2 regions of the Xylanivirga thermophila genome follow, and region 1 is predicted to be linked to the other one. Evidence: a T-box and tRNA genes for the amino acid it is inferred to sense, from the RefSeq annotation. Region 1 holds a T-box; the other holds one or more tRNA genes.
The links. A T-box is a leader RNA that pairs with one kind of tRNA and senses whether it is charged. The one in region 1 lies ahead of EJN67_RS02675 (glycine--tRNA ligase), so its partner is inferred to be a tRNA-Gly.
Positions count from the first base shown of each region.

Region 1 (17,454 bases):
CTCTTGCTTCAAATTATGTACCTCCCTTTAAGGTGTTAAGGGACACTACCCTTAAACCCTAACCCCTTCAACGGTTACATTTACTTTACCTACATCCACCCCAGCTAGATCCTCTACTGTATATTTTACCTTCTCAATGACATTCTGCGCTACAGTAGCAATAGATATACCATACTCTACAATTATATATATATCTATAGTTACTACGTTATCCTGGGTACGTACCTTTATCCCTCTGGATAGATTTTCACTTCCCAATAACTCAACAATCCCATCAGTAGCCCGCTTAGAAGCCATACCAACAATGCCATAACATTCCGTCGCTGCTATACCTGCTATTCGTGCTATAACTTCATCTGTAATTATAATTTCGCCTAACGGATTAGTCTTTTTTACTCCCATATGATTTCCTCCCTAAAAATCTAGATAAGGATTTGATCCTACTATTACCTTATATTCTATACTATAAACAATTTTGTTTCAATATAAACACTATATTTTTGTTTTTCTTGCCAAAGCTATAACTTAATGATACAATATTAATGTTTTAAAAACAGGTATGTTTTCTTCTTTGAAGGAGGTGTAATAAATGGCTAAAGTTTGTGATGTATGTAATAAAGGCGTAGTATTTGGCAATAAGGTGAGTCACTCCCATCGCAGAAGCAATCGTGCTTTTGCACCAAACGTAAAAAAGGTAAGGGCTATAGTAGATGGGACACCTAAAACTATATATGTTTGCACCAGTTGTCTGCGTTCAGGCAAAGTAAAAAGAGCTCTGTAAACTTCAAAAAGACCCATGTAGGGTCTTTTTTTGATTATTATTGCTCTCTGTTTGCCTTTGTAATGGCGGGAACTATGCTAATAGCTATTATACTACCTATAGCCGCTGTTACCAATTGGGGCCAACTAAACTTGAGTGATAACAAACTAGTTACCTTCTTTGCTTTTTCAGGTGGTAACTTAGGAGTAATAATTGGTATTGCCATATATACAATCATTATATATAATACAAGAAATTTTAATATTGTTCCCAAAGATAAGGCCAAATATTTGTTTTTATCATATAATAGGGCTACCACGATGACTATAACTGAATTTCCAATAGCTACGAAGGGTACCAATATTGGAAAAGCTATTTCCCCCTGTAAAAGTGCTACTAAAGGAGCTATTACGGAAATAGCAATACCTCCTCCCATACCTACTATAATGGCAGAAATAATTAAACATGCATTTACCAATGAGCCAATTATGTATTGATCCATACCCTGAGGAATAATATTTCTAAGGGATTGAAATACCAAAGTAAGCGCCAATAAAATCGCTGTATATGTAATCTTTTTTGTTTTATCTTTCATATTGCATCTCCTAATCTACTATTTTTTTAGAAGTCAAAGCACTTTTTACTGTAACACCATTTAACTTCCCTAATTTCCCAGTTAAAGCCCCTATTTCATCAGTTGTTCCCTCTACTATAAGTGATATAACAGATATATTACGCTTTCTATATGGCACACCCATTCTACCTACTATTATAGACGAATATTCACTGATATATTGGCTGACAGTTTGACCTGATTCTTCTGGACAATCAACTACAATTCCTATAACTCCTATACGCTTTTCCAAACCATCATCTCCTTTAAAAAATTAGTATTCTTTTGTTTTTACTACCAAAACCGTTACATCATCTAACATATCCTTGTCTTCTAATAATGTAAAATACGCATCTAAAAGCTGATCACACGTCTCCCTTGCACTTAAGCCTTTCATCCCTTTTATAAATTCTTTTAAGTTTTCTTGTCCAAAAACCTCTGGCCTATATCTATCAATATCAGTTAAACCATCTGTATAGAATATTAATGTATCACCAGGGAATAAGTCAATACTTTGCGTTTTATATGATGGCTTAAAATACTTGCCAAACTTGCATATTGGAAATCCATCAGCCTTTATAAACCGCACATCTCCATTTTGACTTAGTATTATAGGTGTAACATTCATCCCGGCTGAAGCATAAGAAAACTTACGTGTATTGATATTGTATATACCATACATCATAACCAAATATGCTTCTTCAGGAAAAGGCATTTCATTGTAAACATGGTAAAGATTCATAAGCACCCCACGAGGTGTAAATATCTTGTATCGGCCATCATCATATTGTTTTTTTACATGAATATTTTGGTTTATAAATACATTAAGCATCGCAGCAGAAACTCCATGACCTGCAACATCCCCAATTACTATGCCTAAATTTTTCTCATCTAGCTTAAAAACATTATAAAAATCACCTCCTACTTTTTCACACGGGAAATACCTGGACGCAAAGTCCATCCCAGGTATATTGGGAAATTCATTTGGCAACAATGCCAATTGAATATTCTTTGCATAGTCTAAATCCTGCTCCAATTTATTCTTTGCCTGTTGTATTTCAGAAGTTCTTTTGATTACCATTTTTTCCAGGTTATCTGCATATGCAGATAATTTATTTTCTGCTTGGCTTAAACTAACGTATGGTTTTTCTATATTCCGCACAAATAATGCCCTAAATAATAAATAGTATGCCATAACCTTAAGAATGTGACCTACCATGTTATATATATCATATACGCTTATATAAAGAGTAAATACCAACTCACTGCATGCACTAATTATCAATCCCAATATGATTAAAAAAATATAATTCCTGTCTTCTTGTCTGTTTTTATAGGATCTAAAAAACATGTATATGCTAATTCCGTGTATACATATGATACAGTATTCTATAAATATCTTAAGATTTGTCAATCCTTCCCCTTCTACATATAGCTTAGGCAATGCATCAATATGATAATTTATAATATATATCCAAAAAACTGCGTAAGCAATAGCTACTCCAAAAAACGCAAAACGTCTCTTATTTGTTTGTCTGTAGGGACATAAAAAACTTGCATATAAAAAGGCAACAGCCATAGTAAAACGGGAAATTACCCAAAAAGCTGTGGCCTTCTGTGCAGATGGAGCAGTTAAAAACATGGGCATACCTTTGTATGTTAAAAAATGAAATATATCCAATATCCCAATTACAAAAAATGTACATGCAAATATTATGGATTTCAAGTTTTTTGATTGTTCAAAGGTATAAAATGTAATTGAAAATATACTAAATGCCATTACTATACTGGCAATTTCTAAAAATATATGCCAACTCAAAAACACATCAGCTGAAAAAACATGTTTCACTATTGTCCCCACCCCTTTTCATTTGGCCAAACTTATCTAATATAATGTTAATTATACAGAATTTTATCTCCAATGTCTACCAATGCATATTAAAAAAACCCATATGGATTATATCCACTGGGCTTTATAGATAGATATCTCTATCTATTATACCTTCTGCTTTTCCTAGTCCATATCCCAATGAGAAGCTTTGCATCATACTTTTAGATATAGTGTTTACAATAGCTTCTCTATCCTCTTTGCACAAACCCATATCATATATTTTCATAAGATTTTGTACCTTTTCTTTAGAAATTTGAACAATAGCTTGTTTAGTACCTTCATATTGCTTATCTAATTTTTTATTCGCCTCATATGTAAACTCCTTTATTATTTTATCAACAGAAATATTTGGGGGGACTTTTTTATTTTTCACAATCAAAACTCCTTTTCATAATAGTGCCATTTTTATGGTCCCCTGTTTAATGGTTTTTTATACCGTTGCTGCCTATAAAATGCTCAAAAGTTACCTGCTTAGGTTCATGTGGATACAACAGATTTGATAATTGGATACCTATTAATCTGACAGGCTTTATGAGCTCTATCCTATTTTCTAGTATGTTATTGGCCTCAGAGTATATCATCAAAGATGAAGAGGTAGGAACATCCAATGTAATGCTTCTAGTTATAAGCCTAAAATCATTGTATTTAATTTTAACTGTTATAGTCCTACATTTTATGCCCTGCTTATTCATACGTTTACCTATAATGATAGCAAAATCTTTTATATAGTTTCTCAATATGCCTTTATCAACAGCATCATTCGACAGAGTAGTTTCTTCACCAATGCTCTTAGCCTGTTGATACGCCTCAACCGGCCTGTTATCCATACCTTGTGCCAAGCATAAAAGCTCATATCCACGTCTTCCCCAATGATTTAAAATGAACTCCCTATCATAATTAAGCAAATCCTCTATAGTAAAAATACCTATGTCGTTTAGCTCCTTTTCAGTTTTAACACCTACCCCCCAAATCTTTCTTACAGGAAGGGTTGGTAATATTTTTTTCGCATCTTTAAGGGTAATTACAGTAAAACCATTTGGCTTTTCCATGTCAGAAGCTAACTTTGCCAAAAACTTATTATATGATATCCCAACAGATGCTGTGAGATTTAATTCATCGTATATGCGATTTTTTATTTCTTGAGCTGTCGATATCACATCTCTATGTTGTTCCCCCATATCCAAAAAAGCCTCATCTATGGATATGGGCTCTATAGTATAGGTATAATCCTTAAATATATTTTGAATTTGCTCAGATACGTTTTTATATTTCTCCATATTGACCGGTAAAAATATAGCACCAGGACATAACTCTCTTGCACGTCTAGCAGGCATAGCTGAGTGGATACCAAATTTTCTAGCCTCATATGATGCAGTACTCACCACGCCTCTTCCGTCAGGGTGCCCTCCTACAACAATAGGTTTATTTCTAAAAAAAGTATTATCCCTTTGCTCTATGGAAGCATAGAAGGCATCCATATCAACATGGATTATAGACAGATCATACACTATATCCACTCCCAATAGACATTTTACATATTTTTTGATTAATTTATGTTTATATCATCTTCAATCAATCGAGTTATTTTACACATGGCCTCTAGCTCATCTGGGCCTATTATACGTATTCTAAATTCTGCATCTCTAAAAATACCTAGGGCTAATACTGACAGTAAACTCTTTGCATTAGCCGTCTTTGTATCTTTGACTAGTAAGATTTCTGATTTAAAATTACTAGCCACCTGCGTAAGTTTTGCAGCCGGCCGTGCATGAAGCCCTACTTCGTTTTGAATGACAAAGCTCTTTTCTATCATCTACTGTCCCCTTTTCTTTTCATTAAATTCTTAAAGTTTATTTTATCGTAATTTGTCGTTAAAAACAATACCCATAAATAAATGTTTGTTTGCATCTTGACTTTTTGCCGTCGTTTGGTAATAATATATAATATGAAACTAAAACTTTTATAACGTTAAAGTATTAAGTAATAATTAAAATGCACTAAAATAGCTATGAAGGAAAATAGTAGTATATCCTCTGTCTATAAGCGACCTAGGGATGGTGAAAGCCTGGAGATATGATGTACGAAGGCATTCTGGAGCTATCTTTAAAAAAGAGGGTCTAAAAAGACCAAAAAGGGTGGAACCGCGAAGGATAGCCTTTCGTCCCTTTAATGGGATGAAGGGCTTTTTATAATTATATAAAGTATTGGAGGAACACAAATGTCAGTATCATTAACTATGGATAAGATGGTAGCACTCTGTAAGGGAAGAGGGTTTATATTCCCTGGTTCCGAGATATATGGCGGGTTAGCTAATACCTGGGATTATGGACCTCTGGGAGTAGAACTTAAAAACAATGTCAAGCGGGCATGGTGGAAAAAATTCATCCAAGAAAGCCCATATAATGTAGGCATGGATTCTGCCATACTGATGAATCCTGAAACATGGGTAGCTTCTGGTCATGTAGGTGGATTTAATGATCCCCTTATGGACTGTAAGGCTTGTAAAACTAGATTTAGAGCAGACAGCCTCATAGAAGATTATTTAAAATCACAAGGGCATGAAGACATTACAGTAGATGGCTGGAGCAATGATAAAATGGAGAAATACATAGAACAAAATGATATACCTTGCCCCGATTGCGGTAAACATGATTTTACAGGCATCCGCCAATTCAACCTTATGTTTAAGACTTTTCAGGGTGTTACTGAAGATTCGAAATCTGAAATCTTCCTAAGACCCGAAACTGCCCAAGGTATCTTTGTAAATTTTAAAAACGTTTTACGTACTAGTAGAAAAAAATTACCTTTTGGCATAGGTCAAATAGGAAAATCCTTTAGGAATGAAATAACTCCAGGTAATTTCATATTCCGCACCCGTGAATTTGAACAGATGGAACTGGAATTTTTCTGTAGACCTGGTGAGGATATGGAATGGTTTGATTATTGGAGAAGCTTTTGTAAAAACTGGCTCATTGAGTTTGGATTAAAAGAAGAAAATATCCGTTTAAGAGATCATAGTCCTGAAGAACTTTCCCATTATAGTAAAGCTACTACAGATATAGAATTTTTATTCCCATTTGGTTGGGGTGAACTATGGGGTATTGCAAACAGGACAGATTTTGATTTAAAACAACACGCAGAGCATTCTGGTGAAAATTTTAATTATCTAGATCCTAATACTAATGAACAATTTATTCCCTATTGTATTGAACCTTCTGTAGGTGCAGATCGTATTACTTTGGCCTTTTTGTGTCAAGCATATGTTGAGGAAGAATTGGATAACAACGATTCTAGAGTCCTATTAAAACTACACCCTGCTCTAGCACCATTTAAGGCAGCTGTTTTGCCCTTGTCCAAAAAACTTAAGGATCAGGCAAACAATATTTACCTAGAACTTAGTAAATACTTTATGATAGATTATGATGAAACAGGTAGTATTGGAAAAAGGTATAGACGTCAAGATGAGATTGGTACACCCTACTGTATTACAGTTGATTTTGATACATTAGAGGATAACTCTGTTACAATAAGAGATCGTGATACTATGGAACAAATCCGAGTAAAAATAGATCAGCTTGAAGGTTATCTACGGGAAAAAATAACTTTTTAAAAAAGATACGCCAATATTGGCGTATCTTTTTTAAATCTCTTTTATTGCTTCTGTAGGACATCCTTCTATTGCTTCATTTACCTCATCTTCAAAATCAGATGGTACATCTTCATCTATTGCCTCTGCTTTATCGTCATCATTCCAATGAAAAACATCATCACACGTACTTATACATAATCCACAACTGATACATAGATCTTGGTCAACCATAGCACGCATGTATATTCCTCCCTTTTAAATTTCAACTTGTTTTTATAGTGTGCCCACATTTTCTACTTTGATAAGTTAAACTTCAAAACCCTTCAATTGGTTATATGTAATATCATCTACATATACCTCTAAATATATTCCACTCGCCCTATATTCCTGATTTATTACCTTGGCTTCATCATGTAATTTAGACAAAACATTTGCCTCATCATAAGGTATACATAGACAAATATGATGATAATCAATAGATATATTATTCTCTATCTCTTTTAGAAGTAAATCTATTCCTGCCCCTGTCTTGGCAGATATGCTTACTTGCGGCTTTATAGCAGGTAATGGTATAAGACTATTCACTTTATCTATTTTATTATATACCATTATAATTGGCTGATGTGCGCCTAATGAATTTAATACATTATTTACTAACTCTATCTGTTCTAACATATGAGGTGAACTCATATCCACTATATGTAAAAGCACATCAGCGAATATCACTTCTTCCAGCGTAGCCTTAAATGCATCTACTAATTGATGGGGTAGTTTATTTATAAACCCAACAGTATCTACTAATACAACGTTTTGATTATTAGGTAACACTATTTTTCGAGCAGTGGGATCAAGAGTAGCAAATAGTTTATCTTCCACTAACACTTCTGAATTTGTTAAGATGTTCATTAGCGTGCTTTTTCCTGCATTGGTATATCCCACTAATGCAATTACAGGAATCATATTCTTTTTTCTTTTATTCCGCGCAAGTTCCCGCCTTTTTTGTACTTTTTTAAGCTCCTTCTCTATCTCATATATGCGTTGTCTTATATATCTCCTATCCGTTTCTAGCTTTTTTTCTCCCGGTCCCCTAGTTCCTATACCCCCTCCCAGTCTTGAAAGCTCTATGCCTTTCCCTGTTAGTCTAGGTAACCTATATTTTAACTGTGCCAGTTCTACCTGCAATTTACCTTCTCTAGATATGGCCCTTTGAGCAAAGATATCCAATATAACAGAAGTCCTATCTATAACCCTTATGCCTGTTATATGCTCTAAATTGCGTATTTGGGTGGGAGATAACTCATCATCACAAATAATAAGATGGGCGTCAAAAGATTTTACCGCTTGAGATAATTCTTCTGCCTTCCCTTTTCCTATATAAGTAGCTACATCTGGCTTATTCCTGTTTTGCACCATTTTAAAAACCACTTCGGCTCCAGCAGTATCTGCCAACTGGTCCAATTCTTCAAGTAATGCTTCTCCCATACCCTGAACATCTATTCCTACTAAAATAGCCCTCTCCTTAATTAAATCACTCTGCATACTCTGTCCCCCTTAAATGAAATTGTCTACTCCATAGCAATTTATAATATCTCCTTTTTCCAACCAACCTTTTCTAGCAATACCTACACCATACTGCATATGAGAAAATCCTTCCAAATCATGGGTATCTGGACATATAGCAAATTTTATTCCTAAATCTTTTGCTCTTCGGCACCAACGCCAATCTAAATCAAGACGATGTGGATTGGCATTTATCTCTATAGCTACACCATTTTCTAATGCTTTTTGAAATACCTTTTCCATTTCTATTTCATATGCAGGACGAGATAGTAAAAGTCTGCCAGTAGGATGTCCTAATATTGTAACATATGGGTTGTCCATTGCCTTTAAAATTCTTTCTGTCATCTCTTCTTTATTCATAGAGAAATTTGAATGTACAGATGCTATTACAAAATCAAAACTTTCTAATACTTCAGTATTATAATCTAAACTACCATTTTTTAGTATATCTACTTCGATTCCTTTTAATATCTTAAAATGACTAAATTTTTTATTCAACCTATCGATCTCTTCATGCTGTTGCATTATATCCTCTTCATTAAGTCCATGAGCATAAGAGGCAGACTTGCTATGGTCGGATATACCTATATATTTATATCCTAGCTTATAAGCATACTCAGCCAGTTCAGAAATCGCACATCTACCATCACTATAATTGCTATGCACATGCAATATTCCAATTATATCGTCAAAAATTACAAAGTCAGGTAATTGATTTTTTAACGCTATCTCTATTTCACCAGTATTTTCTCTTATCTCAGGTGGAATATATTGCATGCCTAATGTACTAAATATATCTTCTTCAGAATAACATAATATCAAACTATTATCGCTCACATTAAAAAGTCCATATTCATTCATCTTTATATTCTTTTGCTTTGCATAATGGCGCATAGCAGTATTATGCTCCTTGCTACCTGTAAAATGATGAAGCGCATATGGATATTGTTTTGTACTTACCACTCTTAGGTCAACGGCTATTCCACTTTCAAGTCTTAAACTGGTTTTTGTAGTTCCTTTTGCTACAACTTCTTTTATATGAGTAAAGTTTACAAAAAAGTCCATCACTTTTTCTCCATGATCACTGCCAACCAATATGTCTATATCCTTTATTATTTCTTTTTTACGTCTCAAGCTTCCTGCAATATCAATATAGTCTACAAATTCGCAAGTCTTTAAGTATTCAATCAATATCTCAGCTTCTCTATAAGCCTCAGAAAATAAAAATTTATCCTTATATTCTTTAAAATTCTCTATACCATTCAATATATTTTCCTGAGTCTTATATCCAAATCCAGGTAAACCTGCTAATCTATTCTCATTACATGCATACTCCAATTCTTCCAAAGTTGTTATACCTAAATTATCATAGATTATTTTTACCCTTTTGGGTCCTAAACCAGGTATTTTGAGAAGTTCAAATAAACCTTTAGGAAAAGATTGTTTCAAATCTTCATAATACTTTAAAGTACCTGTTGTCACCAATTCCTCTATCTTTTCTTGAAGCGCCTTACCAATTCCCTTTATTTCCCCTAGCCTACCTTTTGCAACTAGCTCTTCTATATCTTGATCTAGTAATTCTATACTACGGGCAGCATTTGTATAAGCACGTATTTTAAACGGATTGTCTCCTTTCATTTCTAACAAAAGAGCAATCTCCTCTAAAACTACGGATACCTCTTTTTTATCCACAACCTATCCCCTCCTTTGCTATTATTCTACTAGATATCTATATTATAAACCACAAATATAAAATTAACCAAAATGTGAAAAGCACTTCTGGATTATTACAGAAGTGCTATATATTATCGTTCATGGCTGCATATCGTTTAGTAAAGTATCGTTTGCCTTTTCCAAAGCATCATAGGTATTAACACCTACTACACCATCTGCTATCAACCCATAATCTCGCTGGAAGTCCATAACAGCATTTCTTGTTCCTTCACCATATATTCCATCTATGGAACCATTATAATATCCTATTCTGCGTAAAATTTCCTGCAGCTGGGCAATGTCTGAGCCATTCTCTACACCTAAATAAAGAATTCGTCCAGTAAAAACACTTCCCAATATATTCACTTCAGTGCCTAAAGGCACTATATCATAAAGCTCTATCACATCTTCGTTGTACATTCTTACACAACCGTGGCTTACTGCTTTACCTATAGATTCAGGATCATTTGTTCCATGAATACCATAACCTCCCCATGAAATATTAAGTCTCATCCATCTGGCACCAAAAGCTCCTCCTGGGTTTACCGTTTTTTGTATTATTCTCCAATTACCCACAGGTGTAGGAGTAGAAGGCTTCCCGACTGCTACAGGATAAGTTTTTAATATTTGTTCCCCCTCTTTTAATATAAGCTCACGTTTTGACAAATCTACAGTTATATTATATTGTGTATCAAAATATTCAAGACTTTCAGCACTTAACCCTATAGCATTCCATGTAATAGGACCAACTATTCCATCGCCAATAAGACCATTTGCTAATTGAAAATTTCTAACCGCTTCTGCTGTTTCTTTATCATATATTGATGTTATATCTCCATTATAATATCCTAACTCTTTAAGACGTTCTTGAACATTTCGCACATCAATTCCTTCCATTAAAGGATCAGATATCCGTAAATATCTGCTTGCATACACGATAGAATCACCTCATTAAAGGGGCTACCATTCGTAGCCCCAAATTTTATCTAATCAAAAATATTTTTTGCTATTCATATGTTCCTGTACTTTTTCTAATACCTCTCCAAATCGCTGAAAATGGACAATTTCTCTCTCTCTCAAAAATTTCAAAGGTTCTATTACATCTGGATCATCTGCTAGCTTTAGAAGATTTTCATAGGTTGCTCTAGCCTTTTCCTCTGCAGCTAAATCTTCATGTAAATCAGCTATAGGATCACCTTTTGACTGTATATAAGCTGCTGTAAATGGTACCCCTGTACCTGTACTAGGATATACTGCACTATCATGATCAGCAAAATAAGCTCCCGCACCTGCCGCTTTTATCTCTTCTGGAGATGCGCCTTTCATTAATTGATAAACCATAGAACCTACCATTTCAAAGTGGGCCAATTCTTCGGTACCTATATCATTTAATGTCGCTTTTGCTTCGGGAATAGGCATACTATATCTTTGAGACAAGTATCTCAGTGAAGCAGCTAATTCACCATCCGGACCACCATACTGAGAAATTACGTACTTTGCCATTTCAGGATTGGGATTCTTTATCCTGACAGGATATTGTAGTTTTTTTTCATACACCCACATATTAACACTCCTCCATCCAATAATCTTGTTCCCATGGCCAGGGATCATTTATCCATCTCCATGGATACTGACTTTGAGAGTATCCAAAATTCGTCAAAGGGCCATATATGCGTTCATACTCGGCTTTTAACATCATAAGCTGACGAGTATAGTTATTATATTCATTTATAGCTCGCCTATCCTCTGGATGTGTATTTAAATATAGATTTAAATCAACTGTCATGAATTCTATAGCCCTTATTTGATTAAGAAGATCATTCCTACACATAATGATTAGCCCCCTCATACCTATAATCCTTATATGGTCTCACCAATTCTGGAAACATAGTACCATGTTTAAGAGCTTCCATTGGTGAAAAACTTCTTGTATATTGTTGATATGGTATATATGCCCTTGCCAATTCACCATTTGGCATATATGGTCTCGGCTGCGGCCTTGGTATGCACTGTCCGTAATTATAAACAGAATAATCGTAATTCATGCATATTCTCCTTTCATATATAAATATCTTTAATTTATATTATTCGTAATGCATATAAACGTTACAAAAACAAGACGGCATTAAAAGCCATTAAAAGGCCACAATGCCGTCTTGTTTTAATATATTATTTTTAATTCTCTTGCAAAATAGAAATAACAAGAATAACAAAAAGTGTCATACAAAAATGTATAACACTTTAATCAAAATCTTTCCAACTGCCTGTTGTTTGCTCAGGGGTCTTCCTTATATCCATTATTGAATCCATCTTAGTCATTTCCAATAACTTTTGTACACCAAGCTGGGGATAGGCAACTACCAATTTACCTCCTCGAGCTTTCATAATCTTCACCAATGAAATAAGCATTCCAAGTCCTGCACTATCCATAAATTCTACATCTGAAAGATCCAATTCAATCACTTTATCGTCAGCATTTAAAAAATCATATATCTTATTTTTTACCAAAATAACTGTTGAAAATGATATCTCATCTTTAGGTTTAATGAATACAGTGCTGCCTTCTCGATATATCTGCATGAACATTCCCCCCATATAAATAAATTAGTTATTATTCTTCCATTCATGTGCTATAGGCATATATTTATTAGCCATAACAGATGATTTGGAAACTTTTAAAGCAGGAGCAGATTGCCTGCGCTTATATTCACTTTTATATACCATATCTATTATATTATAAACAGTATTTCTGTTAATGCCACTATTTATTATAGTATCAATTTGATCATTATTCTCCAAATACATATATAAAACATTATCCAATACATCATAAGGTGGTAGAGCGTCATTATCTTTTTGATTTTCTTTTAGCTCAGCTGATGGTTCTTTTATTAATATATTATTTGGTATTATCTCCTCTTCCATATTTATATATTTAGCTATTCTATATACATCCTTCTTAAAAATATCAGCTATTACTGATAAACCCCCACACATATCACCATATAATGTAGAATAACCAACATATGTTTCCGATTTATTTTCTGATGAAATTAGCAATCTGCCTTCTCTATTGGATATAAACATTAAAATATTTCCGCGTATACGAGCCTGAATGTTTTCCTCTGCTATATCTTGAGATAATTTCCCACTTGTGTTGAAAATATACAAATATTTCATAAATACATCTTCTATTGGTATTACTCTATATTCAATGTCTAAGTTTTTTGCAAGTTGCTCAGCATCCTGCTTACTATGCATGGAAGAATACCTAGATGGCATAGATACACCCAATACATTCTTTGAACCTATAGCTTCAGCCGCTATGCATGCATTAACGGCAGAATCTATACCCCCGCTCAAACCCAATACTATCTTCCCTATTTTATTCTTTTTGCAATAATCTCTAAGTCCTAATATCAGGGAATTATATGCCCATTGTATATCTTCTTCAACCGAATCTATATTATTATAAATTTCTCTAGTATCATAAAATATAATATCTTCTTCAAATAGTCCAGCTTTTATGATCATATGTCCATCTTGAAACACAGATGAATTACCATCAAATATAAGCTCATCATTGCCCCCTACCCCATTTATATATATAAGAGTACACTGTTTATTACAAGTATATCTTTTATAGTAATTAACCTGTTCATCAAATTTACCCCTATAGTATGGCAATGACGATATGTTTATTACTATATCTGCTCTACAATCCATATCCTCTAGTAGTCCAGGTATTATAGCTATCTTTTTACCCATAAAATTGATAACATGCTGTTGAGATTTTGAATAGGCATGAAAATATCTTTTTTCATAATAATCTCCATATTTTGATAATCGTTCTTTATATATTGTATGAATTATTCTTCTATCCTGTATTAAAAAGGTTGCATTTAAAAGGCAGTTGTTTTCTCCATATATAGGAACTGATATTATGGCTGAAATGCCGTCAGTATATGAAATTAATTCGCCAACAGCCTTTGAAACACAATCTATAAAGCTAGATTGAAATAATAAATCCTTAGGTGTATAGCCTGTTAAAGCTAATTCAGGAAATACTACTAAATCGCATTCTTTTTGCTTTACTATATCAATATAATGCTTTATAATAGACAAATTCCCAGCTATATCACCTACTTTTGTATTTATTTGTCCAATAGCAATTTTCAAATCTATCACCCCATCCTTTTAAAAATACTTAATATTTTACTCTCCATCTGATATTTTTCACATATATCTTTATGTATTATCTGTTTATCCTTCAAGTTTATTAGTGAACACGGAATAGAGCTACCTGATACTTGAGATAATTTTTCTAACATATCGAATTCGTTTCCATTTTGTTCTAATGCTTGGCTACCAAGAATGGCATTTAATACTGGTTTGCAAAATTTAAACGGGCTTGCAGTACATGCTATAATTGTCTTGGTTGAATCTCCCGTAATTTTTTTGTATTCATCATAAACATAATATCCAACAGCAGTATGGGGATCCATTACATAACCATATTTTTCATATACTTGTTTTATAGAACCGATAGTTTGTTCTTCTGTTGCATATCCCGCCCAGAATACGTTTTTTATGCTGCTTAAAATATTATCGTCTATCTTATAGACTTTATCTTCTTTAAGTTTCTGCATATACCTTTGTATATATTCAGTATTTCTCCCTGATATCTCAAAAAGCAAACGTTCCAAATTACTAGATATCAATATATCCATCGATGGAGATATTGTTTTATGAAATTTACGCTGCACATCATATCTACCAGTATTAATAAATTCGGTTAAAACATTATTGGTATTTGATGCACATATAAGCTTATTTATAGGTAAACCCATACTTTTGGCATAATAAGCAGCTAAAATATTTCCAAAATTCCCTGTCGGCACTACAACGTTTATTGGCTGCCCATATATTATCCATCCGTGTTTCACCATATCTAAATATGATGAAAAATAGTATATTATCTGAGGTACCAATCTTCCCCAATTAATAGAATTTGCAGAAGATAATCTATATCCTAAGTGCTCCATACTAGATCTTATTTTTTTATTTGTAAATATAGATTTAACACCGGACTGTGCATCATCAAAATTACCCTGTATTCCTATTACATGGGTATTCAAACCTGGCTGGGTTATCATTTGCATCTTCTGGATTGCACTTACACCATCCTGGGGATAAAATACAACTATATAAGTATTTTTTACATCACTAAATCCACTTAGTGCAGCAGTACCAGTATCTCCGGAAGTTGCCGTTAATATGGCTAATTTATTTTGTTCATTTGTTCTTTGTACAGCAGTAGTCATAAGGTGTGGTAAAAGCTGCAAAGCTATATCTTTAAATGCGCAGGTAGGGCCATGCCATAATTCCAGCGCAAATAGATTGTCTCCAACAGGCTCAATTGGCGCTATATCTTCTGAATCAAACTTAATTTTGCTATAAGCCTTGTCTACGCATCTATTAATATCTACTTTGTCATAATCATCAAGATACATGCTAAGTATTTTAATAGCTTTTTCCCTATAATTCATCTCTACCATGTCTTTAAGCAGTTTGCCATCTATATTTGGTATGTATTCAGGAACATATAGCCCGCCTTCTGGGGATATTCCCTGTTTTATAGCCTCCATAGAAGAAACCTTATTATCTTTATCCCTTGTACTTTCATAAATCATATTATATTTCACATCCTAATACCATTTTTTATACATTATACATTGGCAATATGGAAGACGTCAACTTAAAGTAAAGCAAAATTAAAGCCAAGGAAATCCCTTGGCTCTACCTTTGTCCGTCCTTAATCAAAAATCTATCATATATTTCTCAAAGGAGACAGGTACATTCATAGGATCTCCAGATATGGATAAAGTAATCTTTACATGGAATTTTTTAGATAGTTTTTCAATATTAAGCAAAAAGGCTTCTATATCTTGCATTTGCTCCTCGTCCTTCATCTCTAAAAAACCATCTACATATATGAAGTCGATATCATAATTTTGAGCAACAATGCCTGATAAGAAGCCATAAAAAACGTTTATATCCTTTATACCAAATTCGCTTATGTCAATAAACCTAATGCTTCGATCCAGCGTCATGGTATATCGGCTATCACCATCAATAAAGATGACATCTCCATTCCTCTTTTGCGCCGAATTATTAGCCATCTCAATCATAGCTTTTGATTTGCCTGTGCCTTTCTGACCTATAAGTAACTTTATCAAGTTGACCGCCTCCCATAAAATATTTTTAAAGGTTGCTAAATTTATTATATCATATGGGGCTAAATCTTACCAGCAAAAAAACACAGACAAATCTAATATTATTAAATTATTTTTATGCTTTTTTACTCTGCAATTTCTTACGTTGTGCAGTATCCAATATAGATTTTCTAAGTCGTATACTTTTAGGAGTTATTTCTACCAATTCATCATCATTTATAAACTCTATAGCTTCCTCAAGAGTGAGTTTTCTGGGAGTAACTAGCCTCAAAGTTTCGTCAGAACCTGCTGCTCTCATGTTACTAACATGCTTTTTCTTACATACATTTACATCTATATCACCTGGGCGACTATTCCGGCCTACTACCATCCCTTGATATACTCTTGTACCAGGTTCTATAAATAAAGTTCCTCTCTCTTGGGCATTATAGAGCCCATAGGTAATAGATTCACCTGATTCAAAAGCCACTAATGCTCCTTGTTGACGTGTAGGTATCTCCCCTTTATAGGGCTGGTATCCATCAAATATTGCATTCAATATACCCTGCCCTTTAGTATCGGTCATAAATTCAGATCTATAACCGAAAAGACCTCGCGATGGAATAGAAAATTCCAACCTTACACGCCCGCCCTTTGTGTTCACCATACTAAGAAGTTCTCCCTTACGTCTTCCTAGTTTTTCGATAACAGTACCTGTAAATTCATCAGGTACATCTATCATCACCTTCTCCATAGGTTCGCATTTTTTTCCATCGATTTCCTTGTATATAACTGTAGGCTTTGATACCTGGAATTCATATCCCTGTCTACGCATGGTCTCTATTAATATGGATAAGTGCAATTCTCCTCTTCCAGATACGTTAAATGTATCCGGAGAATCAGTTTCCTCTACCCTAAGACTTACATCTGTCTTAAGCTCTTTAAACAAGCGGTCACGTAAATTTCTAGAAGTAACATAAGTACCCTCTTGTCCTGCAAAAGGACTGTTATTTACCAAAAATTGCATCGAAATAGTAGGTTCTGATATATGAACAAAATGAAGCGGTTCCACATGATCTACATCACATATTGTATCACCTATGCTTATACCTT
Region 1 covers NZ_RXHQ01000003.1:78,740-96,193, reverse strand. Annotated here, with positions in the region: gene EJN67_RS02720 (DAK2 domain-containing protein) at 1-12, opposite strand, end outside; gene EJN67_RS02715 (Asp23/Gls24 family envelope stress response protein) at 52-402, opposite strand; gene rpmB (50S ribosomal protein L28) at 590-781, shown strand; gene EJN67_RS02705 (ECF transporter S component) at 819-1,355, opposite strand; gene EJN67_RS02700 (TM1266 family iron-only hydrogenase system putative regulator) at 1,366-1,626, opposite strand; gene EJN67_RS02695 (MASE3 domain-containing protein) at 1,648-3,222, opposite strand; gene EJN67_RS02690 (hypothetical protein) at 3,347-3,637, opposite strand; gene EJN67_RS02685 (DNA polymerase IV) at 3,684-4,772, opposite strand; gene EJN67_RS02680 (HPr family phosphocarrier protein) at 4,811-5,077, opposite strand; T-box leader at 5,264-5,433, shown strand; gene EJN67_RS02675 (glycine--tRNA ligase) at 5,483-6,874, shown strand; gene EJN67_RS02670 (ferredoxin) at 6,905-7,093, opposite strand; gene hflX (GTPase HflX) at 7,160-8,392, opposite strand; gene polX (DNA polymerase/3'-5' exonuclease PolX) at 8,405-10,105, opposite strand; gene EJN67_RS02655 (L,D-transpeptidase family protein) at 10,226-11,008, opposite strand; gene EJN67_RS02650 (manganese catalase family protein) at 11,117-11,689, opposite strand; gene EJN67_RS02645 (spore coat protein CotJB) at 11,691-11,957, opposite strand; gene EJN67_RS02640 (spore coat associated protein CotJA) at 11,950-12,171, opposite strand; gene EJN67_RS02635 (STAS domain-containing protein) at 12,368-12,706, opposite strand; gene EJN67_RS02630 (NAD+ synthase) at 12,731-14,305, opposite strand; gene thrC (threonine synthase) at 14,311-15,819, opposite strand; gene EJN67_RS02620 (ATP-binding protein) at 15,946-16,365, opposite strand; gene typA (translational GTPase TypA) at 16,478-17,454, opposite strand, start outside.

Region 2 (14,052 bases), on a different contig from region 1:
CCTCTTTGAGAGAATATTCCCAACTATTTGGTATAGATGAAGAAAAATTATCATACGCAAACAATGATGCAATAATTATGCATCCAGGTCCCGTAAATAGGGGTGTTGAATTAACATCAAATATAAGAGATTGCAATGTTTCTGCCATTGATGAACAGGTAACCAATGGAGTTGCAGTACGTATGGCTATCCTATATCTTATTACAAGGAAAGGAGAAAATAAAAATGTTGTGTATTAAAAACGGCACCATTGTAGATGGAATAAATGATAAAGCTTTTAATGCAGATATATTGATTAATGATGGCAGGATAATAAAGATCTCAAAAGAAATAGATGCAGAAAATTATAAGACTATAGATGCAGACAATATGTATATAATACCTGGACTAGTAGATGCTCACTGTCACTTAAGGGAACCGGGATTTGAATATAAAGAAGATATAGCTTCAGGGACTAGAAGTGCAGCAGCTGGTGGTTTTACCAGCATAGCTTGCATGGCAAACACTAATCCTCCAATAGATAATGCAGCTATAGTTAGTTTTATAAAATCTAGATCAAGATCTCAAGGAATAGTTAAAGTATATCCTATAGGAGCCATAACTAAAGGTTTACAAGGTAAAGAGCTAACTGAGATGGGCGATTTAAAAGAAGCCGGGGCAGTAGCTTTGTCAGATGATGGATATCCCGTATATAATCCAAATATTATGCAATTGGCTCTTCAATACGCAAAAATGTTTAATTTTCTTCTAATCTCACATTGCGAAGATATGGATTTAGTTGGAGATGGAGTTATGAATGAAGGATATATGTCCACTATACTAGGCCTTAAAGGTATACCAAGGGCTGCAGAAGAGATTATGGTAGCTCGAGATATTATATTAGCAGGGACACTTGATGCTCCTATCCATATTGCCCATGTAAGCACCAAGGGCTCTGTAGAGATAATAAGGCAGGCTAAAAAAGCAGGTATAAAAGTAAGCTGCGAAACTGCTCCGCATTATTTTTCAGCTACTGATGAATGGATAGAAGAATACAACACAAATGCAAAGGTTAATCCACCATTGAGAACTAGTGTTGATGTAGAAGCAATAATAGAAGGACTGAAAGATGGAACAATAGATATAATAGCTACAGATCATGCACCCCATAGCATCGAGGATAAAAATACAGAATTTGATCTAGCTACCAATGGTATATCAGGATTTGAAACAGCCTTTTCCCTGGCATACACTAACCTAGTGCATACAGGTATATTAAGCATGCCTCAACTAATAGATAAAATGTCATCAACTCCCGCCAGGTTGTTGAACATCCCCGGAGGAAAACTAATGGAAGGCGAAATGGCTGATATAACCATAGTAGATCCTAATGGATCTTATACCGTAGACACAAACAGATTTTATTCAAAGGGAAAAAATTCACCATTCGATGGATGTAAATTGAGGGGAAAAATCCTATATACAATAGTAGATGGAAATATAGTTATGGAGAAAGGTAAAATTTGCTTATAAGGAGGATAAAAACATGATAGATAAACTTATAAGAAAGATATTGGACAAAAAAAGTTGTGTCCTAGTCGGACTGGATACTAGGTTGGAATATGTTCCGGCATGTATTGTAGATAGATATTGTAAGGGGAATATTACATTTGAAGGGGCATCTAAAGCTATTTTAGAGTTTAATAAGAGAATAATAGATATGGTATATGAATATGTACCAGCAGTAAAGGTACAAATAGCCTATTATGAGATGTATGGCCCTGCAGGTATAGAAGCTTTTAGAAATACATGTCAATATGCAAAAAACAAGGGGCTTATAGTAATTGGAGATGTAAAGCGCAATGACATAGGCTCTACTGCAGAGGCCTATGCCGATGCCTATTTAGGTAGGACAGGGCTTATTAACACCAAAGAAGCAGCTTTTGATCTTGATTTTATAACTGTTAATCCATATTTAGGAATAGATGGCATAGCACCTTTTATAGATGCCTGCATCAAATATGATAAGGGCATATTCATATTAGTAAAGACATCCAATTCTTCTTCAGCTCAGCTTCAAGATTTACAAGTAAAAGATAAGAAACTTTATGAAATAGTAGCCCAATATGTAGATAAATGGGGGAAAAAGCTAAAAGGCCAAAATGGCTACAGTAGTATCGGAGCAGTAGTTGGGGCAACCCATCCTGAAGATGCCAGACACCTTAGAAATATTATCCCAAACGCATACTTTTTAGTGCCTGGGTATGGGGCTCAGGGAGGTACTGCTCGTCATATAACGGGATGTTTTAATCCCGATGGACTAGGTGCCGTTGTAAATGCCTCTCGCAGCATTATATGTGCATATAAAAATCCATTATGGAAAGATAAATTTTCATCTTCTGAATTTGATAAAGCGGCGCTGGCGGAAGTTATTAGGATGAAGAATGACATAAACGAAGCAATATTAAAATCAAAGGAGGTGGATTTATGCCCAGAAATATGAATATAGAGAAGGTACTGGTAATAGGGTCTGGACCTATAATAATAGGGCAAGCAGCTGAATTTGACTACGCAGGTACTCAGGCTTGCAGAGCCCTTAAAGAGGAAGGAATACAAGTCGTACTGGTAAATAGTAATCCTGCCACCATAATGACTGATGTAAATATGGCTGACAAAGTATATTTAGAGCCATTAAATATATCAACATTAAAAAATATTATTTTAAAGGAACAACCCGATAGCATTTTACCAACATTAGGTGGCCAAACTGGACTTAATTTAGCTATGGAATTAGCCGAACAAGATTTTTTAGATAGCAATAACATAAGACTATTAGGTACCTCTATGGATACTATAAACAAGGCAGAGGACAGAGAAGCGTTTCAGCATACCATGGAAAAAATTCATCAACCTATTATAGAAGGTATAATAGCTCATAATATTGAAACCACCATAAATTTTGCTAAAAATATAGGGTATCCTGTTGTAGTACGTCCAGCATATACACTAGGTGGAACTGGTGGAGGTATAGCACAAGATGAGAACGAACTTATAGAGATAGCCAGCGATGGATTGAGGTTGAGTAGAGTGCATCAAATTCTTGTTGAGAAATCCGTTGCCGGATGGAAAGAAATTGAGTTTGAGGTTGTACGGGATAGAAAAGGTAATTGCATGTCCATATGCAGTATGGAAAATATCGATCCTGTGGGCATACACACGGGAGATAGCATAGTAGTAGCTCCCGCCCAAACGCTAAATGCTTTAGAATATGAAATGCTCCGTACGGCTGCACTCCGGATCATAGATGAGCTCAAAATAGAAGGTGGATGTAATGTACAGTTTGCCCTTGATCCGTGCAGTATGGACTATTATATCATAGAAGTAAATCCAAGAGTTAGCAGATCGAGTGCACTGGCATCCAAGGCAACAGGGTATCCTATAGCCAGGATAACAGCAAAAATAGCAGTCGGTTATACATTGGATGAGATCTTACATGGAATTTCTAAAAACGGATATATCATTTCTGAACCAACTGTTGATTATATAGTAGTTAAAATCCCCAAATGGCCTTTTGATAAGTTTGTAAAGGCCGATAAAAGACTAGGAACTAAGATGAAGGCTACAGGTGAAGTTATGGCCATAGGTTCAAGCATTGAAGAAGGACTTTTAAAGGCTATCAGGTCTTTAGAACTAGGCATAGATTCACTTGATGCGCCAAAATTTAAGAACTTTACAGACGCGGAAATAAAAAATCGATTACATGAAAAAACCGATGAGCGTATCTTTATAGTGGGAGAAGCCTTAAGGCGCGGTATGGATATAGATATGGTATATCGATATACCGCCATAGATAAGTTTTTTATAGGTAAAATATATAATATAGTTAAAATGGAAGAAGCACTAAAAAATTGTGATGTTTTAAGCTTAAAAGCTGATATATTGCTTAAAGCAAAGGAGATGGGTTTTACAGATAATACCATAGCAAGATTTACAGATACAATAGAAGAACGTATATATAACATACGGAAGAGTTTCCGTATATATCCAGTTTATAGAAAGATAGATACCTATGCTAAACATTTGAAATCTGCTGCACCTTATTACTATTCGACATACCTTGGGCAGGATGAAATGAATGTAAGCCATAATAAAAAGGTAGTAGTACTCGGTTCGGGGCCAATTAGAATAGGACAGGGCATAGAGTTTGATTATTGTTCAGTCCATGCAGTATGGGCATTAAAGGAGATAGGTTTTGAAACTATCATAATAAATAATAATCCTGAAACAGTAAGTACCGATTTTGATACGGCAGATAAATTATATTTTGAACCCCTTACGCCTGAAGATGTAATAAATATATTAGAACGGGAAAAACCCCTTGGAGTAATGATACAGTTTGGGGGTCAAACTGCTATAAAATTGGTAGAAACTCTACATCAGGCAGGATATAAAGTACTAGGAACACATCCTAAAGCCATCAATCAGGCAGAAGATAGAAAAGAGTTTGATATGCTTTTAAATAAACTCAATATAAAAAGACCAAAAGGTACCACTATATTCACTACCAGTGAAGCTATAGATGCAGCTGAAAGACTTGGTTATCCAGTCCTTATAAGACCGTCATATGTATTAGGAGGTCAAGGGATGCAAATTGCCCATAGTAACGATGATATAGAGGAATATATGGGTATAATAAATCGAACAAAGCAGGATCATCCCATATTGATTGATAAGTATCTAATAGGGAAAGAGATAGAGGTAGATGCAGTATGTGATGGAGAAGATATATTAATTCCTGGTATCATGCAACATATAGAACGAGCGGGAGTACATTCGGGAGATAGCATCTCAGTATACCCGCAACAAAGCCTATCAAAAGCTACTGTAGATAAAATAGTGGAGTATACAAAAAAGATAGCTGTAGAACTAAAAGTTAAAGGACTTATCAATATACAGTTTGTAGAATACGATAACGAAGTCTATATCATAGAGGTAAATCCCCGTTCCAGTCGTACCATACCTTATATAAGTAAGGTTACAGGTATACCTATGGTGAATCTAGCTACCAGGGCAATGATGGGTTATACCATTAAACAGTTGGGTTATGGTATAGGTTTAGCCCCAAAACGCAATATTGTGGCTGTAAAAGTCCCTGTTTTCTCATTCGAAAAATTACCTCAGGTAGAAACTAGTCTAGGCCCAGAAATGAAATCTACCGGTGAAGTGCTTGGTATTGGTAAAAATTTATCAGAAGCCCTATATAAAGGTCTTATAGCTGCTGGATATAATTTTGCAAAGACAGGCACCGTTCTTATTACAGTTGCGGATTATGATAAACAAGAGGTTGTACCACTTGCAGCAGAGCTGGAAAAGCTAGGCTTTGATATACTGGCCACAGGGGGTACTGCCCATGTACTCATATCTAACTATATTGCTGCCAGTGTAGTAAACAGGATAAGTGAATCTCATCCCAATATAGAGGACTTTATAGAACAAGGGAAAATTCAAATGATTATAAATACACCTACTAAAGGTAGGATACCACAAAGGGACGGATTTAAAATACGAAGGAAAGGAGTAGAATACGGAATACCATGTTTTACATCATTGGATACGGCAAAAGCCTTTATAAACAGCATGAAGCTAAGCCTATCCGGGGAAGAAATGCATACTATTTCATTACAACAATTGGAGGATATGAGATGAATAAAACTGAAATATGCACTATTTTATCTAATACACAAATAGCCCAAGGTATATTCAAAATGGGTATTAAGAGTAGAAATATATGTAAAGAAGCTATACCTGGACAATTTTTACATGTACAGATACCTCATGATAGCTCCCTTATTCTAAGAAGACCCATAAGTATAAATGATATAGATATGGAAGAGGAAAGGGTGGATATAGTATATCAGTTGGTAGGAAAAGGTACTAATATTTTATCAACATTACAAGCAGGAGATTGTATAAATGTGCTTGGGCCGCTTGGAAACGGATTTATACAACCGAAAACGTATAACAATATATATATAATAGGTGGAGGTTGTGGAGTAGCTCCATTAAAATTCTTTGTAAACAAACATAAAGACAAACACCTATCCTGCTTTTTAGGATATCGAAATAGAGAATCGTCCTACCAAATTGAAGATTTTCAAATGATGTCAAGTGATGTACGCATATGTACGGATGATGGGAGCCTAGGATACAAGGGGTTTGTAAATGACATATTAAGTGAAGCACTAAATTATACTGATGCTGACCTCATAGTAGCATGTGGACCTATTCCCATGTTAGTAGGGATACAAGCATTATCAAACCGATATGATATACCTTGTCAAATATCATTGGAAGAGCGCATGGGATGTGGTGTAGGCGGGTGTCTAGTATGTGTATGTAAAATAAAAGCTTCTACTCCTGAAGGTTGGACTTATAAAAAAGTATGTACCGATGGACCTGTATTTTGGGCAAAAGAGGTGGTGTTAGCTGATGAATAACCTAAATGTTGAAATATGCGGCATAAAGCTTAAAAACCCAATAATAGCTGCTTCCGGAACTTTTGGGTTTGGAATAGAGTATAAGGACTATGTAGATTTAAATAAGATAGGTGCAATAGCAGTAAAAGGATTAACCTTAAAACCAAAGGCAGGTAATCCTCCACCACGTATTGCAGAAACTCCATCTGGTATTTTAAACAGCGTAGGACTTCAAAATCCGGGGGTAGATTATTTCATTCAAAATGAGCTGCCTAAATTATCAGAATATGATGTTCCAATAATAGCAAATATAAACGGGAGTACCATAGATGAGTACTGCCAAGTAGCACAAAAGCTCAACGATCAGCCGATTAGCTTCATAGAGCTTAATATATCATGCCCAAATGTAAAAGAAGGTGGTGCAGCCTTTGGAGCACGTCCAGAGAGTATATATAAGGTAACAAAGGATGTAAAATCATGCACTAAAAAACCTCTTATTGTAAAACTTACACCTAATACTACAAACATAGGAGAAAATGCGGCTGCAGCAGAAGAGGGAGGAGCTGATTCCATCTCTCTAGTAAATACGTTTTTAGGTATGGCAATAGATGCAAAAAGCCGTAGACCTATACTAGCAAATATAACAGGTGGTCTATCAGGTCCTGCTATAAAGCCCCTAGCACTTCGCATGGTATGGGAGGCCAACAGAGCAGTTAGCATACCTGTAATCGGAATGGGAGGTATTATGAATGGCGAAGATGTAGTAGAGTTTTTGCTGGCGGGAGCCACAGCAGTTATGGTAGGCACTGCTAATCTAGTAACCCCTAATGCATGTATTAGGATATTAGATGAGTTGAGCCGGTATATGATTGATAATAGCATAAAGGATATAAGCGAATTAATAAATGGAATTATTATAAATTAACCATAAAAGGAGGATAATTATGAATTTCATAAATCAAGAAAGGGTACTTGAAATATTTAAACAAACCGGTGTTTTGATGGAAGGACATTTTTTATTGACATCTGGCAGACATAGCGATCAATATTTGCAATGTGCAAAGGTGTTTCAATACCCAGAATATACAGAAGAGTTATCTATTGCATTATCTAAACATTTTAAAAACCTAAAAATAGATATAGTAATTGGACCAGCCATAGGAGGTATAATCTTTGCATACGAAATGGCCAGATGTTTAAACGCAAAGGCAATGTTTGCCGAAAGACAAGAAGGTGATATGGTTCTTAGAAGGGGTTTTGATATACCTGAAGGTACTAATGTTTTAATAGTTGAAGATGTTGTAACCACTGGAGGATCTGTTAAAGAAGTAATAGAACTGGTAAAAGGATACAAAGGTAATGTGGCGGGAGTAGCTACACTAGTTGACAGAAGTAATGGTACAGTAGAATTTGGAGCAGAGTATAGGGCAGCCATCACATTAGATGTAAAATCCTATACACCTGAAAACTGCCCTATATGCAAATCCGATATACCTTTAGTAAAGCCTGGCAGCAGATCATTCCTTCGATAAATGTTTTATTAAGTCTTCATCAGGAGTTACGTAGATGGTATTATATATATCGTATATTACCATACCGGGTTTAGCAGCATTTGGTTTTTTTACATTTTTCTTAGGACAATAATCTACTGCTACATTGCTAGATAAACGACCCTTGCTAAAGAAAGCAGCAAGATGTGCAGCTTCCAATAATGTTTTATCTGGCACTTCCTCACCATTAGTTTTTATTATTACATGGGAACCAGGTATGGTTTTTACATGTAACCAAATATCTCTACCGCTTGCTATTTTTAATGTAAGATAGTCATTTTGTATATTGTTTTTACCTACAAAGATATCAAAACCATCTGAAGATATAAAATGATATGGCTTTGATATCTTTGTATTTTGTCGTTTTCTTATATTCTTCACTTTCTTTTTAATGTATCCTTGGGATATAAGCTCTTCTTTTATCTCCTCAAGTTCATCATATTCAGTGCATTTTTCCAGATTATGCAACTGGTTTTCTAAATACTCTATCTCTTTCTTATTTTCAGCAAGCTGCTTAGATACCATTTTGCTGGCGGTTTTTAATTTGTTATATTTTTTATAGTATAGAGCAGCGTTTTGGGCGGGAGTTTTTCCCCTATCTAAAGGAATTTTTTCTTTTTTTCCTGCTTCATCATAATAGTTTATAAGTTCTATACTATCAATTCCCTGATGTATTTGATATATATTTGCCGTTAAAAGTTCACCCCATAATTTATATAGACTACTTTTCTTTGCCTCCTTCAATTCATTATATTGTATATCAAGCTTTTTATAGCACCTGTCTAGATGCGTCCTTATAATCTTATATAAATTTGATGAATGTTGCTTTAATCTATCGATCTTATCCTTATTGGCATAAAGCTGTTCTATAGCTTCTGACGGACTATTTACAGCAATTTGCATTTTTAAATCATACTGTTCGTAAAAGAAAGGCAGTATATCCTTTTGTGCGTTATTGGAATCTTGCAATATAAACGGAGCGAAATGTTCTTCAGAAACTTCCTTGAAAAAATTTAAAAAGCTGTTTACTGCATTTTCTTTATCATTATCGTTTAGTTCTTTGATAATTAGCATGTTACTATTTCCTACCGCCCTGTATACGATTTCCTTCGCTGTGATTTTAGAAACACCCGCAAAAGATTGAAAAATAACATTATCGAGTTTTTTATCTTGGTTTTTATCCTGAAATAATATATTGATCAATGTATCCCTATTCATATTTATAGGGCTTATCTTTCCCCGGGCAGGAGGATATACATATTCATTTCCTGGCAAAACTTCCCTTATTCTGCTCATATCGCTAGTTACATGCCTTATACAGTCTATAATTTTATTTTCTTCATTCACTAGAATAATATTACTGTGTTTTCCCATTATCTCTATTATAAGCTTCTTTATCGACATATCTCCTAATTCATTTATACTTTGGATATGAATCTCCACTATTCTTTCAAAATTTGGTTGAACTATATCCACTATTTTACCACTTAATATATGTTTGCGTAGTACCATACAAAATGCAGGAGCCACTTGCGGATTTATTTTGCTTGTTCCTGTTATATGAATTCTGGCATTGTTTGCACTTGCTGACATAAGTAATTTGTAATTTTTTCCTCCACATCGTATAACAATATTTATCTCATCCCGCTCCGGCTGATATACTTTTTCTACTTTACCACCTAATAATTTAGCTTTTAATTCAGTAATTATACATGATAACATCACACCGTCTAAGGCCATATATATCCCTCCTAAAATAATCTACTTTACAATAATTAAAGGATAAAGAGTTTCAATTTATTATACTATTACTTTATATCAAATACAAACAAAACTGCTCTATATACACGATTATATGGATTTTATATAAAATATATGGTAAAATATCAAAGTGTTATACATACTCACCATAAATGTTTAATATAAATATTATCAAGAAGTAACTAAGGGGGGAGTCTATATTGTATAGCAGAAAGACTATATTTATTATTTCCATAATGTTATTAACTATTATGTTTTTAGGAGGATGTAAGTCATCACAAAAGAATAATTTAGATAGTGAAACTCCAGATGGTAATGTGTTAACTAATAACATCCAGGATGATAAACAAGATACAAATCTTAGAGAAACGATATTATATTATCAAAATGACGATGGTTATCTTGTCCCAGTAATGCGTAAAATTCCTTGGGAAGAAGGTATTGCAAAAGCTGCCCTATCCTATATGATGGATACTAAAGAACAGCAAAAAGATCTCATGGCAATGGGACTTAAGGCGTTAATGCCTGGAAATACGGAGATAAACGGTCTATCAATAAAAGATGGTTTAGCAAAAATTGATTTTAAGAATGATACTGTTCAATTTGAAAATCCAGTATCTGAAAGTAACATGGTGCAGGGTATAGTACTCACTCTATGTGAATTTCCTGCAATTGACAAAGTGCAATTTATGTTTGATGGTAAGATAAAGCAAAGTATGAAAAATGGAACGGATGTAAGCAAACCTCTTGCTCCTCAAGATATAAATTTAGAAATGGGGCAAAATATAAAAAATGGAGAAGGAAAACTTACAGTGTTTTTCCACAGCACATCAGATACACAATATGACTATCTTGTGCCCGTAACTAGGATAATATCAGCATCTGAGCTTGCCCTAGATACAGCTATCGGAGAATTGTTAAAGGGGCCTAAAAGTAGCAATGTATTAAAAATGGATATCCCACAGGGTACAAAACTATTAGATACAAAAATAGAAAACGGAACAGCATACATAAACTTCAATAAGGAATTTAGTGCCTTGGGAAATGAGCCTAGAAGTGAAGCTATTGTAATGAAATCTATTGCTATGACTGCAAAACAATTCTCCGGCGTTGATTATGTTAAAATTATGGTTGATGGTAAAGAATATGAAGGTGTAGAGCAGCTAAATCTACCTACATTTGCGAATGAATATTAGTTAAATTTATGGGCTGCCTAAAAGGCAGCCCATAAATTTAACCGATATATTATTAATTATAAAATTTAGGAGGAAAAACCAATGGAAATAGTAGTAGCTACGCACAATCAAGGGAAGTTAAGTGAAATTAAGCATATATTTAAGGATCTACCCATAACAATACTAAGTCTAAAAGATTTAGGCATTAGCATCGATACTGTTGAAGACCAAATATCATTTGAAGGAAATGCAATCAAAAAGGCTATGGAAACTATGAAATTAACAAATAAGATTACCTTAGCAGATGATTCTGGTCTAGAGGTGGAAGCACTTGGTGGACAACCAGGTATTTATTCAGCAAGATTTGCAGGCCCTAATGCAAATGATGAACAGAATAATATAAAACTACTTAAAATGCTTGAAAATACACCTATTAAAAAACGTAAAGCTCAATTTAGATGCTGTATGGCATTGGTATATCCTAGTGGAAAAATAATAACAACAAATGGAATATGCCATGGAAAAATAGGATTTAAACCTGTGGGTAATAATGGATTTGGCTATGATCCACTCTTCATTGTAGATGGTCTAGAAAAAACTTTTGCAGAATTACCTGACGGTCAAAAAAATCTAATAAGCCATAGAGCTATCGCACTAAAAGAATTGCGTAATGTTTTATTCGAAGAATTAAAATCTTAAAAGTAAAGGAGATAGTTATATTAACCATGAAAATAGCAATAATTAGTGACACACACGGCAAACAATTGTCCTTAAGAAATATACTAAATAAAGTAAAAGATGTAGACAGGATATTTCATTTAGGCGATTTTGTAAAAGATGCAGCGTATATACAAAATACCGTAAATGTACCAATAGATTATGTAAAAGGTAATTGTGATTATGATAGTAATACCGACTATTCTAAAATAATAGAATTAGAAGGAAAACGTTTTTTCCTCACCCATGGTCATCTATATGATGGAGCACATAATTTCAATAAAATGCTTAATACTGCAAAAAGATCAAACATAGACGTTTTTTTATTTGGGCATACACATATTCCTAAGATAGAACATATAGAGGATAAGCTGTTTATAAATCCCGGCAGTCCTTCTCAACCAAGGGGAGGGTATAGACCAACAATAGCCATTATAGAGTTAGTTAACCAAAATATAACCCCTTGGATTGTTAATGTGTAAGTATTATAATGATATTAAGAGATAATTTAACGTAATTGAGAAATTTGGCGATTTTGTCAGTTGACCTATCAATTAGTTTGCAGTATACTAAAACTCGTCGCCGAGATGCGAGTCCGAATTGGTCAAAAAAAGTTAAAAAAAACTATTGACAACCGGTACTCGATAGTATATAATCTTTGATTGTCGGCATGATATGCGGGTGTAGTTCAATGGTAGAATTCCAGCCTTCCAAGCTGGTCGTGTGGGTTCGATTCCCATCACCCGCTCCATTTTGCGCCTGTAGCTCAGTTGGATAGAGCAACGGACTTCTAATCCGTAGGCCAGGGGTTCGAATCCCTTCAGGCGCACCATTTATGGCAAAATGATTTATGTGGTGGGTGTAGTTCAGTTGGTTAGAGCGCCAGATTGTGGCTCTGGAAATCGTGGGTTCGAGTCCCACCATCCACCCCATGTTGGGGCGTAGCCAAGTGGTAAGGCACGGGACTTTGACTCCCGCATTCGTAGGTTCGAACCCTGCCGCCCCAGCCATATTTGACCCATTAGCTCAGGCGGTAGAGCACTTGACTTTTAATCAAGGTGTCCGGCGTTCGAGTCGCCGATGGGTCACCATCCGTGCGGGCGTGGCGGAATTGGCAGACGCGCTAGACTTAGGATCTAGTGCCGCAAGGCGTGGGAGTTCAAATCTCTTCGCCCGCACCATCCCCCATAATTTTTAAAAATAAATAATTTTAGGTACATGCGGGAGTGGCTCAGTGGTAGAGCGTCGCCTTGCCAAGGCGAATGTCGCGGGTTCGAATCCCGTCTTCCGCTCCATTTTTTTCTTGCGCCCATAGCTCAGCTGGATAGAGTGACAGACTTCGAATCTGGAGGTCGAAGGTTCGAATCCTTCTGGGCGCGCCAGCAAGAAATAAATATTTATGTGGGCCATTAGCTCAGTTGGTAGAGCACCTGACTCTTAATCAGGGCGTCCCGGGTTCGAATCCCTGATGGCCCACCACTTATTCTTGTTGTTATAGTATATGGGTCATTAGCTCAGTTGGTAGAGCACCTGACTCTTAATCAGGGCGTCCCGGGTTCGAATCCCTGATGACCCACCATTCGATCGTAAAACCTCAAAATCATTTGTAGATTTTGAGGTTTTTATGATTAATATTTATTTTTGGAGTGTAATACTATATGTATGATGATATAAACATAAGTCTTTGGGAAATATCTATAAGTCTATCCAGCACTATAGACATGGTAGAACCATCTCTTGTAGGCCATCATAAAAAAGTTGCTTATATAGCTCTTAGTATTGGTAGAGAATTAGGGATAACACAAGATCAGCTTAATGAACTATTTTTAGCAGCTATCTTTCATGATATCGGAGCATTTTCATTAAAAGAAAAGATGTCCGCTTTGAACTTTGATTTTAATGATTCTTATCATCATGCTAACATTGGATATAAACTTTTACGAATGTTTAAACCTTTTAAAAAGGTAGCAGATATTGTACATTTTCACCATATTCCATGGAAATATGGAAATGGATTATATTATATGGGATATAATGTGCATATGTTTAGCCATATTATACATTTATCGGATAGAGTAGCTATTTTGATTAATCATGATGTACCTGTGTTATCACAAAAAGATAAAATATGTCATACTATAGATAATTATAGAAATAATTTATTTAATCCTGAAATAGTAGATGCATTTCTGGAATTAGCTAAAAAAGAATATTTCTGGCTAGATATAACATCCAACTTCCTTGCTGATAGTATAAAACAAATGATAAAATTAGATGATAAAATGTATATTGATATGTATGATTTTGTGGATTTATCTACTATGTTTTCTAAAATGATAGACTTTCGGAGTAAATATACCTCCACCCATTCAAGTGGTGTAGCTGCTTGTGCCA
Region 2 covers NZ_RXHQ01000043.1:1,724-15,775, forward strand. Annotated here, with positions in the region: gene EJN67_RS12895 (aspartate carbamoyltransferase catalytic subunit) at 1-239, shown strand, start outside; gene EJN67_RS12900 (dihydroorotase) at 226-1,512, shown strand; gene pyrF (orotidine-5'-phosphate decarboxylase) at 1,526-2,482, shown strand; gene carB (carbamoyl-phosphate synthase large subunit) at 2,467-5,685, shown strand; gene EJN67_RS12915 (dihydroorotate dehydrogenase electron transfer subunit) at 5,682-6,476, shown strand; gene EJN67_RS12920 (dihydroorotate dehydrogenase) at 6,469-7,380, shown strand; gene pyrE (orotate phosphoribosyltransferase) at 7,409-7,987, shown strand; gene EJN67_RS12930 (Rqc2 family fibronectin-binding protein) at 7,973-9,745, opposite strand; gene EJN67_RS12935 (GerMN domain-containing protein) at 9,967-10,962, shown strand; gene EJN67_RS12940 (XTP/dITP diphosphatase) at 11,044-11,640, shown strand; gene EJN67_RS12945 (metallophosphoesterase) at 11,667-12,140, shown strand; tRNA gene EJN67_RS12950 (tRNA-Gly) at 12,336-12,409, shown strand; tRNA gene EJN67_RS12955 (tRNA-Arg) at 12,414-12,490, shown strand; tRNA gene EJN67_RS12960 (tRNA-His) at 12,514-12,590, shown strand; tRNA gene EJN67_RS12965 (tRNA-Gln) at 12,594-12,668, shown strand; tRNA gene EJN67_RS12970 (tRNA-Lys) at 12,674-12,749, shown strand; tRNA gene EJN67_RS12975 (tRNA-Leu) at 12,755-12,839, shown strand; tRNA gene EJN67_RS12980 (tRNA-Gly) at 12,879-12,953, shown strand; tRNA gene EJN67_RS12985 (tRNA-Arg) at 12,964-13,040, shown strand; tRNA gene EJN67_RS12990 (tRNA-Lys) at 13,062-13,137, shown strand; tRNA gene EJN67_RS12995 (tRNA-Lys) at 13,162-13,237, shown strand; gene EJN67_RS13000 (HD domain-containing phosphohydrolase) at 13,317-14,052, shown strand, end outside.
Region 2: it has a tRNA-Gly gene. The T-box ahead of EJN67_RS02675 (glycine--tRNA ligase) is inferred to sense a tRNA for this amino acid. The anticodon was not compared.